2 regions of the Streptomyces sp. DSM 120436 genome follow, and region 2 is predicted to be linked to the other one. Evidence: riboswitches for the same ligand, from Rfam matches in the RefSeq annotation. Region 2 holds a riboswitch; the other holds the start of a gene.
The links. Region 2 has a riboswitch for glycine ahead of gcvT (glycine cleavage system aminomethyltransferase GcvT). Riboswitches for the same ligand answer to the same signal wherever they lie in the genome.

Region 1 (5,889 bases), on a different contig from region 2:
GCGCACGCCCGGCATGACGGTGGCCCCGTAGCCGAACCAGACGTCGTTGCCGACCACCGTGTCCCCGCGGCTGGGCATGGCGGTGACCAGATCGAGGGTCCGGTCGGTCCACTCCCCGCCGAACATGGTGAACGGGTAGGTGGACACTCCCATCGTCGGATGCCCCGCCCCGGCCATCAGGAAGCGGGTACCGGCGGCCACGGCGCAGAACCGGCCGATGATCAGCTTTTCCGGACCGTAGGCGTAGAGGACGTTGCGCCGCTCGAACTCCGTCGCCCCCTCGGGGTCGTCGTAGTAGGTGAACTCGCCCACCTCGATCGACGGGGAGGTGATCAGCGGCTTGAGGAACACGACGCGCTCGTGCTCCGGCAGCGGGTGCAGAACGGCGGGATCGGTCACGAGAGGCCCCCGTAGGACTGGTCGATTCTTACGTCAGTAGTAAAATTACCCTCTGCCCACAAAGAGCGTCAACAAAAAAATACCACCGTAGTAAGATTCGCCCATGAGCAGCCAACACGACAGCGCGTCGTCACGGTCCACGGGCGGCCTGCGCGAGGTCAAGAAGCAGGAGACCCGTCAGCACATCTCCGACCAGGCCACCCGTCTCTTCCTCCGACAGGGCTTCGACGCCACGACCATCGCGGAGATCGCCGACGCCGCACGCGTGTCGAAGAAGACGGTCACCAACTACTTCGCCCGCAAGGAGGACCTGGCCCTCGACCACCAGGACGCCTTCGTCGCGAGCCTGGCCTCGACGGTGGCCGCCCGGAGCCCCGGCGAGTCCGCCCTGGGCGCGCTGCGCCGCGCCTTCACCGAGGCACTCGCCGCCCACGATCCGGTGAGCGGCTTCACCGGCCCGGAGTTCGCCCGGATGGTGGCCGACAGCGCCACCCTCACCACCTGCGTGCGCGGCCTGCACGACCGCCGGGAGGAGGCACTGGCCGAGGCGCTCGCCACGGCCGAGAACGTGCCGGCCGACGACATCGTGGCCCGCACGGCCGCCGGCCTCCTGGGCGCGGTCCACCGTCTCCTGTTCCAGCGCATCCAGCAGCTCACCCTCGCCGGGCTGCCCGCCGAGGAGATCGAGGCGACGGTCGCGCCGGAGGCGACCCGCGCCTTCGACCTGCTGGAACCGTCGATCGGAACCCTCGGCACCGCCTGACGACCCCACGCCCCCCGTACTCCCCGGCCGGGCCCGCAGACGCGTGAGCGCCCGGCCGGGCATTCCCCGGCCGGGCCGCTCACGTGCCCCGACGGCACGGCTCCGCGTGCCGCGTCGGACACACGGGGCCGTGCTCCCAGGAGGGCGTCAGTCCTCGTACGCGTCCAGCGGCGGGCAGGAGCACACCAGGTTCCGGTCGCCGAAGGCCTGGTCGATGCGCCGCACCGGCGGCCAGTACTTGTCCGCGGCGTTCACGCCGACCGGGAAGACCGCCTCCTCGCGGCTGTACGCGTGCTCCCACTCCCCGCCGAGCGCGGCGGCGGTGTGCGGGGCGTTGCGCAGCGGGTTGTCCTCGGCGGGCCACGCGCCCGAGCCGACCTTCTCGATCTCCGCGCGGATGGCGATCATCGTCTCGCAGAACCGGTCCAGTTCGGCCAGGTCCTCGGACTCGGTCGGTTCGATCATCAGCGTCCCGGCCACCGGGAAGGACATCGTCGGCGCGTGGAAGCCGTAGTCGATCAGCCGCTTGGCCACGTCGTCCACGCTGACGCCGGTCGCCTTGGTCAGCGGACGCAGGTCGATGATGCACTCGTGCGCCACCAGCCCGCCGGGGCCGGTGTAGAGCACCGGGTAGTGCGGCTCCAGGCGCTTGGCGATGTAGTTGGCGCTGAGCACCGCCACCTGCGTGGCCCGCTTGAGGCCCTCGCCGCCCATGAGCCGGACGTACGCCCAGGAGATGGGCAGGATGCCCGCCGAGCCCCAGGGCGCCGCCGAGATCGGGCCGACCCCGGTCTCCGGCCCCGCCTCGGGCTGCATCGGGTGGTTCGGCAGGTACGGCGCCAGGTGCGCGCGGACGCCGACCGGGCCGACGCCGGGGCCGCCGCCGCCGTGCGGGATGCAGAACGTCTTGTGCAGGTTCAGGTGCGAGACGTCGCCGCCGAAGTGGCCCGGCTTGGCCAGGCCGACCAGGGCGTTGAGGTTGGCGCCGTCCACGTAGACCTGGCCGCCCGCCTCGTGCACCGCCGCGCAGATGTCGGCGACGTGCTCCTCGAACACGCCGTGCGTCGACGGGTAGGTGATCATCAGTACCGCCAGCTGGTCGCGGTACTGCTCGATCTTGGCGCGCAGGTCCTCGACGTCGACCTCGCCGTCGTCGGCGGTCTTGACGACGACGACCTTCATGCCGGCCATGACCGCGCTGGCCGCGTTGGTGCCGTGCGCGGAGGACGGGATGAGGCAGACCGTGCGCTGATCGTCGCCGTTGGCGCGGTGGTAGCCGCGGACGGCGAGCAGTCCGGCCAGCTCGCCCTGGGACCCGGCGTTGGGCTGGAGGGACACCTTGTCGTAGCCGGTGACCTCGGCGAGCCGCTCCTCCAGCTCACGGATGAGCGTGAGGTACCCGGCGGCCTGCTCGGCGGGCGCGAAGGGGTGCAGCTGTCCGAACTCGGGCCAGGTGACCGGCTCCATCTCGGTGGTCGCGTTGAGCTTCATGGTGCAGGAGCCCAGCGGGATCATGCCGCGGTCCAGCGCGTAGTCGCGGTCGGCGAGGCGGCGCAGGTAACGCAGCATGGCCGTCTCGGAGCGGTGCTGGTGGAAGACCGGGTGGGTCAGGAACTCGTCGGAGCGCAGCAGCGCGTCCGGAAGGGCGTCCCGCGCGGCGGCGTCCAGGGCCTCGACGTCGGCCTCGACGCCGAAGGCGCGCCACACGGCGGTGAGCTGGTCGCGGGTGGTGGTCTCGTCACAGGCGACGGAGACGGTGTCGGCGTCGACGAGACGCAGGTTCACACCGCGGTCGCGGGCGGCGGCGACGACCTCGGCGGCCCGCCCGGCGACCCGCACGGTGAGGGTGTCGAAGTAGGAGCCGTGGACGACCTCGGCGCCGCCGGAGCGCAGCCCCTCGGCGAGGATCGCGGCGTAGCGGTGGGTCCGGCGGGCGATGGTCCGCAGGCCGTCGGGGCCGTGGTGGACGGCGTACATGCCGGCCATGACGGCGAGCAGCACCTGCGCGGTGCAGATGTTGCTGGTGGCCTTCTCGCGGCGGATGTGCTGCTCGCGCGTCTGCAGCGCCAGACGGTACGCCTTGTCGCCGTCGGCGTCGACGGAGACGCCGACGAGGCGACCGGGCAGGCTTCGGGCCATCTTCTCCTGGACGGCCATGTAGCCGGCGTGCGGTCCGCCGAAGCCCATCGGGACGCCGAAGCGCTGCGTGGTGCCGACCGCGATGTCCGCGCCCAGCTCGCCGGGGGACTTCAGCAGGGTGAGGGCGAGCAGGTCGGCGGCGACGGTGACGAGCGCGCCCCGCTCGTGCGCCTGGTCGATGACCGGCTTGATGTCCCGGACGGCACCGGAGGCACCCGGGTACTGGATCAGGACGCCGTTGATCTCACGGCCGTCGAGCTCGGCGGGGATGCCGTCGGCCAGGTCGGCGACGACGACCTCCACGCCGGTCGGCTCGGCGCGGGTCTCGATCACGGCGATGGTCTGCGGCAGGGCGTCCGCGTCGACCAGGAACAGGCCCTTCTTGTTCTTCCCCATGCGCCGGGACAGCGCCATCGCCTCGGCGGCGGCCGTGCCCTCGTCGAGCAGGGAGGCGCCGGAGGTGGGCAGACCGGTGAGGTCGGCGACCATCGTCTGGAAGTTCAGCAGCGCCTCGAGCCGGCCCTGCGAGATCTCCGGCTGGTACGGCGTGTAGGCCGTGTACCAGGCGGGGTTCTCCATCACGTTGCGCAGGATGACGGGCGGGGTGAAGGTGCCGTAGTAGCCCAGGCCGATCATGGAGCCGAGCACCTGGTTGCGGCCGGCGAGGGCGCGCAGCTCGGCGAGCACCTCGGCCTCGCTCCGGGCGCCGGGCAGGTCCAGCGCGTCGGCGTTCTTGATCACGTCGGGCACGGCGGCGGCGGTCAGCTCGTCGAGCGAGCCGTAGCCCACCTGGGCCAGCATCTTCGCCCGGGCCTCGTGATCGGGGCCGATGTGGCGCTGCTCGAAGGGGATTCCCTGTTCGAGCTCGGAGAGCGGGGTACGGGGGGCAGTCATTGAGGAGGCCTCCTGGTCCGACGACCTTCGAGGGGCACCACGGCGCAGGTGCCCGGACGGCCTCCCCCTCTGTCATCTCAACCTGAGAGTTTCACCGGGACGCCGCGGGCGGTCCGGTTTTCACCGTCGGTGAGAGCGGAAGCCGTCGACACCCGCCCTGCTTTCCAGAGTGACCTCGTCCGTGCGGTACGTGTGCCTGAGAGATTCCGGGGAGGATTTGCTCCTTCGGCGCCTCCGGTGGTGCCTGGAGGACTCTCCCGCACGGGGTCAGCGGCCGTTGCCAGCGTACCAGCGGGGCCCCGACCCGTACTTTCGAGTGGCCGTTCCGCCGATTGTGCCTTTTTGTTGTGCTATCGCATGAGTTCGCGTCGAGTGGAGGGCCCGTGCAGACCGACATCGACCCGCGTCACCTCATCGGCCGCAAGGCGTACGACCGCAACGGCACCCGGATCGGCACGATCGACGAGGTCTACCTCGACGACGCCACCGGCGTGCCCGAATGGGCCGCGATACGCACCGGCCTGTTCAGCCGGGACGCCTTCGTGCCCCTGGAACCCAGCGAGCTGATCGACGGGGCGCTGCACGTGCCGTTCGAACGGTCCCTCATCAAGGACGCCCCCGACTTCGGCGTCGGCCGCCACCTGTCCCCGGAGCAGGAGCTCCAGCTCTACCACCACTACGGCCTGGACGTGGGCTCCCCTCCCCCGCTCCCCGACCGCGACTTCGGCAAGCTGGCGGGCCAGGAGGAACGCGGTTGACGCCACCGGGGGCGGCGGTCCCGTGAACCCTGTGCCGGGCCGGCCCGGAGCCCCGGCTCCCCTCACCCGGCCGGGCCACGGATGCGGCCGGAAGCACCGGGGCCGTGTGTGTCCGGCTCCCACGCCACCGCCACGAGCCGGGGCCCACCGCCCCGGCCGCGGGGCTCGCCGGGCCGCGCATCCTCAGGAAGCGCGGCCCCTGACCGCGAGCGGCACGGCGACTAGGCCCCCGCCTCGGTCACGCCCGGCGCTCCCTCGGGCCGGCGGCACCGGATGCACCCGGGCCGGGGCCACAGACGCCGGCAGCCGCCCCCCGACCGTCACGGCCCCCTCCATCCAAGCGCCCGGCGCACCGGACCCCGCTCCCTCGGGGGCACGACCCGGTGAACCGCGAACGTCACCGGCAACCGCGCCCCGTCCCCTCGGCCACGCGCGGCGGCCCTTCCACGAGCCGCAGCGGACCCGTCCAGCCCACGGGCCACGAATTGCCGTCTCCCGGCGACCGTCACCCATCCCGCACCCCAGCCGCCGGCCCCACCGTGACCGTCACGGCGACTGCGCCTCCGCCCCTTCCGCCAGCGGTGGTGGACTCGCCCAGCTCACGGACCGCACCTTGCCGCCTCCCCGCGACCGTCACCCATCCCGCACCCCAGCCGCCGGCCCCACCGTGACCGTCACGGCGACTGCGCCTCCGCCCCTTCCGCCAGCGGTGGTGGACTCGCCCAGCTCACGGACCGCACCTTGCCGCCTCCCCGCGACCGTCACCCATCCCGCACCCCAGCCGCCGGCCCCACCGTGACCGTCACGGCGACTGCGCCTCCGCCACCCCCGCCGCCTCGGCCACACCCGGTGGCCCCTCCACCAGCGGCAGCGGATCCGCCGGTTCCAATGCCGGATCGTCGCCCCGGAACGTCTTCACGCGGCCCGGCGCCGAGC
Region 2 (5,889 bases):
CGCGTCGTACTCGGCGGCGGACAGCAGGTCGGCCGGTTCGTCGGTGACCCGCACCTTGAACAGCCAGCCGCCCTCGAGGGGGGCCGAGTTGACCAGCGCCGGGTCGTTCACCACGTCCTCGTTGATCTCGGTGACCTCGCCGGAGACGGGGGAGTACAGGTCGCTGACCGACTTGGTGGACTCCAGCTCGCCGCAGGTCTCGCCCGCGCTCACCGTGTCACCGACCTCGGGGAGCTGGACGAAGACCACGTCGCCGAGCGCGTTTGCCGCGTGCTCCGTGATGCCGACCGTCGACACGCCGTCCTCGGCGGCCGACAGCCACTCGTGCTCCTTGCTGTAGCGCAGCTGCTGGGGGTTGCTCATGGCTGGAATTCTCCTGTACGCGGGAAACTGCTGATGACGGGGACGGCGCGGGACGCGGCCGGACGGGTGGGGCGCCCGGCCCGCGGACGCGCGGGGACGGCCCGGGGGCCGTCTACGACGGTGTCACTTCCGCCGCTTGTAGAACGGCAGCGCCACGACGTCGTACGGCTCGTGGCTGCCGCGGATGTCCACACCGACGCCCTCGGCGCCCGGCTCGGCGTGGCTCGCGTCGACGTAGGCCATGGCGATCGGCTTGCCCAGGGTGGGGGAGGGGGCGCCGGAGGTGACCTCGCCGATCACCTCGCCGCCGGCCACCACCGCGTACCCGGCGCGCGGCACCCGGCGGCCGTGCGCCACCAGGCCGACCAGGACGCGGGGCGGGTTCTGCGCGGCGCGCCCGGCCGCCTCGGCGAGGGCGGCGCGGCCCACGAAGTCGCCCTCCTTCTCGAACTTCACCACCCGGCCCAGACCGGCGTCGAAGGGCGTGAGGGAGGTGCTCAGCTCGTTGCCGTACAGCGGCATGCCCGCCTCCAGGCGGAGCGTGTCCCGGCAGGACAGGCCGCACGGGACCAGCCCGTGACCCTCGCCCGCCTCGGTCAGCGCCTGCCACAGCTCCACGGCGCGCTCCGGCTTCACGAACAGCTCGAAGCCGTCCTCGCCGGTGTAGCCGGTGCGGGCGATGAGCGCGGGGATCTTGGCCACGGTGCCCGGCAGGCCGGCGTAGTACTTCAGGCCGTCCAGGTCGGCGTCGGTCAGGCTCTTGAGGATCGCCGGGGACTCGGGGCCCTGCACGGCCAGCAGCGCGTAGGCGTCACGGTCGTCGCGCACCTCGGCGTCGAAGCCCGCGGCCCGCTCGGTCAGCGCGTCCAGCACCACCTGGGCGTTGGAGGCGTTGGCCACGACCAGGTACTCGGTCTCACCGAGCCGGTAGACGATCAGGTCGTCCAGGATGCCGCCGTCCTCGCGGCAGATCATCGTGTAGCGGGCGCGGCCCGGCTTCACGCCCGAGATGTTGCCGACCAGCGCGAAGTCCAGCAGCGCGGCGGCCTGCGGGCCGGTGACCGTGATCTCGCCCATGTGCGAGAGGTCGAAGAGGCCGGCCCTGGAGCGCACGGCGTTGTGCTCGTCGCGCTCGGAGCCGTAGCGCAGGGGCATGTCCCAGCCGGCGAAGTCGGTCATCGTCGCGCCGAGCGACCGGTGCAGGGCATCGAGCGCGGTGCGGCGGGGTTCGTTACTGCTCATCGGTCGGTCTCCCAAGGCGATGGGGGTCCCTCCCGCGCGAGTTCATTCGAGCGTGGGGGAAGGCGAGGACGTTTCCTCCCCATCTGTCATCGGAACCTGAGAGGTTCGCCATGACCACCGGTGGTACGGCGGTCAGGACTTGCACCTTGGGTGGAGCCACCGGAGCACTGCGACGGCGGCCCGCTTTTCAGATGTGCCTCGCCCGCGCGGTAACGGTGCCTGAGAGATTCAAGGGAGGGACTTGCTCCTTCGGCGCCCCGGCGGCACACGGTGCCGGGGACTCTCCCGCGCGGATTCAAACGGCCGGTATGCAGTTGGCGCGCACATCATTGCACGCATCGCCGGACACCGGCAGGGGGACCCTTGCCGGGGGTGCACCGTTCGTGCAGGCTCGGTCACAGGGAGCTGTGACAGGCCTGTATCGGGAAGAACACGGAACCGAGAGCGACCTGGCATTACCTTCTCTTTACACACGGCGGGGATCGGACCCCTTATCCGGCCCCAGGGGAGGACGACCACGGTGAACAGGCCCACGGCGCACGCCGGCACCACAGGCGTCGCGCTGCCGCGGCAGCACGCGGACGGGGCCGGCGGCGCGGCGCCCGCCCCGCTCGTCCAGGACCTGCGCGAGCGCTCCGGCCGCAGCCCGCGCGCCCTGCTCTTCGGCCCCCGCGACCTCGTCGTCGTCACCGGACTGCCCGGCAGCGGCAAGTCCACGCTGATGCGGCGCACGGTGCGCGGCGCCCGCGTCGACTCCCAGGACGCCCGCGACCGCTGGGACCGCCGCATGCCCCGCCCGCTGCCGTACGCGGTGTACCGCCCGCTGGTCCGGCTCGCCCACTACGCGGGGCTGCGCCGCGCGCTGCGCTCCGGCCGGCCGGTCGTCGTGCACGACTGCGGCACACAGACCTGGGTCCGGCGCTGGCTGGCCCGCGAGGCCCGGCGCCGCGGGGCCGCGCTGCACCTGCTGCTGCTGGACGTCACGCCCCAGGAGGCCCTGGCCGGCCAGCTGGAGCGGGGCCGGGGCGTCTCGCGGTACGCCTTCCGCCGGCACCGCACGGCGTGCGGCCGGCTGCTGGACGCGGTGGAGGCCGGCCGGGTGCCGGAGGGCTGCGCGTCGGCGGTGCTCGTCGACCGGGACGCCGCGAACGCCCTGCGCCGGATCGGCTTCACCGGGGAACCGGTTAGCCTTTCCGCCACAGCAGTGGCACCAGGCAGGCGGTAGGCGACAGATGGACTTCCCGGCGGACATCCCGGACCGGACGCACTTCCACCCGCACGGCGGGTGGCCCGGCAACGAACTGGAGGAGGCGCTCTCCGCCTCCCTGGGCGTCCCCTCGGCGGGCCCCCGGATCGTCGAGGTGCTCGGCCGCAGCTTCCTGTGGGTGCCGCTGCCAAGCGGCGGCGGCCCGCACAGCGGCCCCCTCGACCTGCCCACCATGGAACTGGACGGCCAGGCGTACGTGCCGGTCTTCAGCTCCGAGGAGCAGTTCCGCCAGGTCGTCGGCTCCCACATGGGCTGCACCGTCGCGCCCGCCGTGGAGTTCGCCCGCGGGCTGCCCCCGCAGGCCGGCATCGTGGTCAACCCGGGCGGCACGGTCGCCGTCCCGCTCCCGCCGGCCGCGGTGGCCGACCTGTGCCGGGCCGGCCGCTCCCCGCTGGACGGCCCGTCGGGCGGCGGCCGGGTCCGGCTGTTCGAGCCCGACTGGCAGGACGACCCGGTGGACTTCCTCGCCGCGGCCTCGCAGGAGTTCGACTCCCTCGGCGTGGTGGCGACCGCCCGCCGCTGCCTCGCCGCCATCGAGACGGCCGACCCGGTGCTGTTCGTCGGCGTGGAACTGCTGCACTGGGAGGGCGACCCCCGGTCGCTGCCGCTGGACGCCCTCGGCCGGGCCCTGGGCCGCAGCCCCGCCCGCTGGCCGGTCAACCTCATCGTCCTCGACGTGGCCCAGGACCCGGTCGCCGACTGGCTGCGCGCCAAGGTCCGCCCCTTCTACCAGCGGGCCTGACGCGCCGCTCCCCGCCTTCCGCGCACCGACCGCTCCCCGCCTTCCGCGCACGGACCGCAGACCGGCGGAGGCCGTCGGCTTAAGCTAGGGGACATTGGCCGGCTGGGTGTTGTACGGAGGGGCGATACAAGTGAGCGCTGGCACCGCGGCGGCCGGACAGGTCGAGCACATGCTGCGCCAGGTGACGCCCGGGCGTTACGACGCCTACGAGGCCTTGCTGCGCGCCCTCGCCACCCCCTCGTCCGGCCGGGTCTGGATGCTGCTCTGGCACGGCCAGGCCGGCTCGCCCGACGCCCAGTACGGGACCATGGAGGTCGAAGGACACGGCTACGCGCCCTGCGTGACCTCCGCCCAGGAGCTGTCCGCGAGCGGCTGGAACCGCTCGTACGAGGTGGTCGACGGGCTGGAGGTGGCCCGTGCCCTCTACCCGGACCGCCACGGTCTCTGGCTCAATCCGCACGCGCCCGGCGGGGGCGTCGGCATCCCCTGGCTGGATCTGCGCCGTATCGCCGGCGGCCTCGACCAGCAGCCCGCCGGACCGCTGCGGCTGTCCGAGCCGGCCATCGAGATCCCGCAGTTCTACGCCCTCCTCGCGCAGAACGCCCACCGCACCCCGGCCGTGCGCGCGCTGCGCCGCGCCTGGGTGCAGCCCGCGCTGGGCGCCCCGTACCTCGCCATCGGCCTGGACGTGTACGACACCTCGCCGCCCGCCGTGGAGTCGGTGCGGGCGATGATGCGGCAGTCCCTGCCCGCCGTGCCCGACGGGCTGCCCGTCTCCACCGTCGCCCTGGCCGACGAACACGACCCGGTGGCGATGTGGCTGCGCGTCAACGCGCGCCCCTTCTACGACCGCGAGGCGCACGCCCCGGCGCCCGCCGCGGGCTACGGCTATCCGCCCGCGCACCGCCTCTGACCGGTACGTCCTCCCAGAGCCCCCGGCGCGGCCGACCCGCCGCCGGGGGCTCTCGCGCAGGGTGACGCAGCGTCACCGTGTCCAGCATGTGGACACGGTGATCCGGTTCGGCCCCCGTCCGGACCCTTCGACCGCTGATTTTGCGTCAGATTCCGCCGAACGCGCTCAGCTACCTTTCGCTAACCGCCTGTCACCTGCGGTTTCACTGCGTCTTCAAATCATCCGGGGCCTGGCGAAAGGCACTTGCCGAGGTGTCATATGTGTCCGGCGCGTTACATCACCGCGCGAAGATGCCGGAAGAGTCCCTTATGTCAACTGTTCAGATCTCAGGTAGGTATCACCGCTATCCGGACTGTTCCTGACTCACTGCGAACGTCTGTAGTGTTCGGCCGGTCAAGATGCATCCACATAGCGGACCCGGAGTGGCCCCAGTATGCGCATATTCAAGCCCCGAGCCGCTCGGGCGATCACGACCGCGGTCGCGGTCGGTCTGATCGCCACGGGCTGCGCCAGCGAGCGGGACAGTGACAACGAGAGCGGCGGCAAGAAGGACACCTTCGTGTTCGCCGGTGCAGGCGACCCGGGCTCCCTGGACCCTGCCCTCGCGAGTGACGGTGAAACCTTCCGCGTGACCCGCCAGGCGTTCGAGGCCCTCCTCGAGCACGAGTCGGGCGGCACCAAGCTGGTCGGCGGCCTGGCCGAGACCTGGTCGAGCAACGACGCGGGCACGGTCTGGACCTTCAACCTCCGCAAGAACGTGAAGTTCCACGACGGCGAGGAGTTCAACGCCGCGGCGGTCTGCGCGAACTACGACCACTGGTTCAACTGGAAGGGCACCTACCAGTCGAGCGCGGTCTCCTACTACTGGCAGACCATCATGGGCGGGTTCGCGAAGAACGAGGACCCGGAGACGCCCGAGGCGAACTACAAGAGCTGCACGGCCAAGGACGAGCACACCGCCGTCATCGAGGTCAAGAAGCCCTCCGCGAACCTCCCCGGCGGCTTCTCCCTGAACGCCCTCGCGATCCACTCGCCGAAGGCCATCGAGGCGTACAAGAAGCAGGACGCCACGGCCAAGGGTGACGCCATCACGTACCCCAAGTACAGCCAGGAGGCCGGCACGGTCGCCGGTACCGGCCCGTACAAGATCGTCAAGTGGAACAAGGGCAACAAGGAAGTCACCCTCGAGCGCTTCGACGACTACTGGGGCGAGAAGGCGAAGATCAAGAACCTGGTCTTCCGCACCATCGACACCGAGGAGGGCCGCCGCCAGGCGCTCCAGGCCGGTGACATCGACGGTTACGACCTCGTCGCCCCGGCCGACGTCAAGACCCTCGAGGAGCAGGGCTACGTCGTCCCGAC

Region 1: linked by a shared signal. The riboswitch ahead of gcvP (aminomethyl-transferring glycine dehydrogenase) and the one ahead of gcvT (glycine cleavage system aminomethyltransferase GcvT) in region 2 are both predicted to bind glycine.

What each region holds. Positions count from the first base shown of each region.
Region 1 is NZ_JBSKBS010000002.1:940,757-946,645, forward strand. It holds gene ACWH4W_RS26280 (CatB-related O-acetyltransferase) at 1-399, opposite strand, end outside; gene ACWH4W_RS26285 (TetR/AcrR family transcriptional regulator) at 503-1,162, shown strand; gene gcvP (aminomethyl-transferring glycine dehydrogenase) at 1,310-4,195, opposite strand; glycine riboswitch at 4,370-4,465, opposite strand; gene ACWH4W_RS26295 (PRC-barrel domain-containing protein) at 4,579-4,953, shown strand; gene ACWH4W_RS26300 (DNA polymerase IV) at 5,756-5,889, opposite strand, start outside.
Region 2 is NZ_JBSKBS010000001.1:2,820,336-2,826,224, forward strand. It holds gene gcvH (glycine cleavage system protein GcvH) at 1-363, opposite strand, end outside; gene gcvT (glycine cleavage system aminomethyltransferase GcvT) at 487-1,605, opposite strand; glycine riboswitch at 1,679-1,802, opposite strand; glycine riboswitch at 1,803-1,903, opposite strand; gene ACWH4W_RS12895 (AAA family ATPase) at 2,126-2,830, shown strand; gene ACWH4W_RS12900 (enhanced serine sensitivity protein SseB) at 2,838-3,614, shown strand; gene ACWH4W_RS12905 (enhanced serine sensitivity protein SseB C-terminal domain-containing protein) at 3,745-4,527, shown strand; gene ACWH4W_RS12910 (ABC transporter substrate-binding protein) at 4,961-5,889, shown strand, end outside.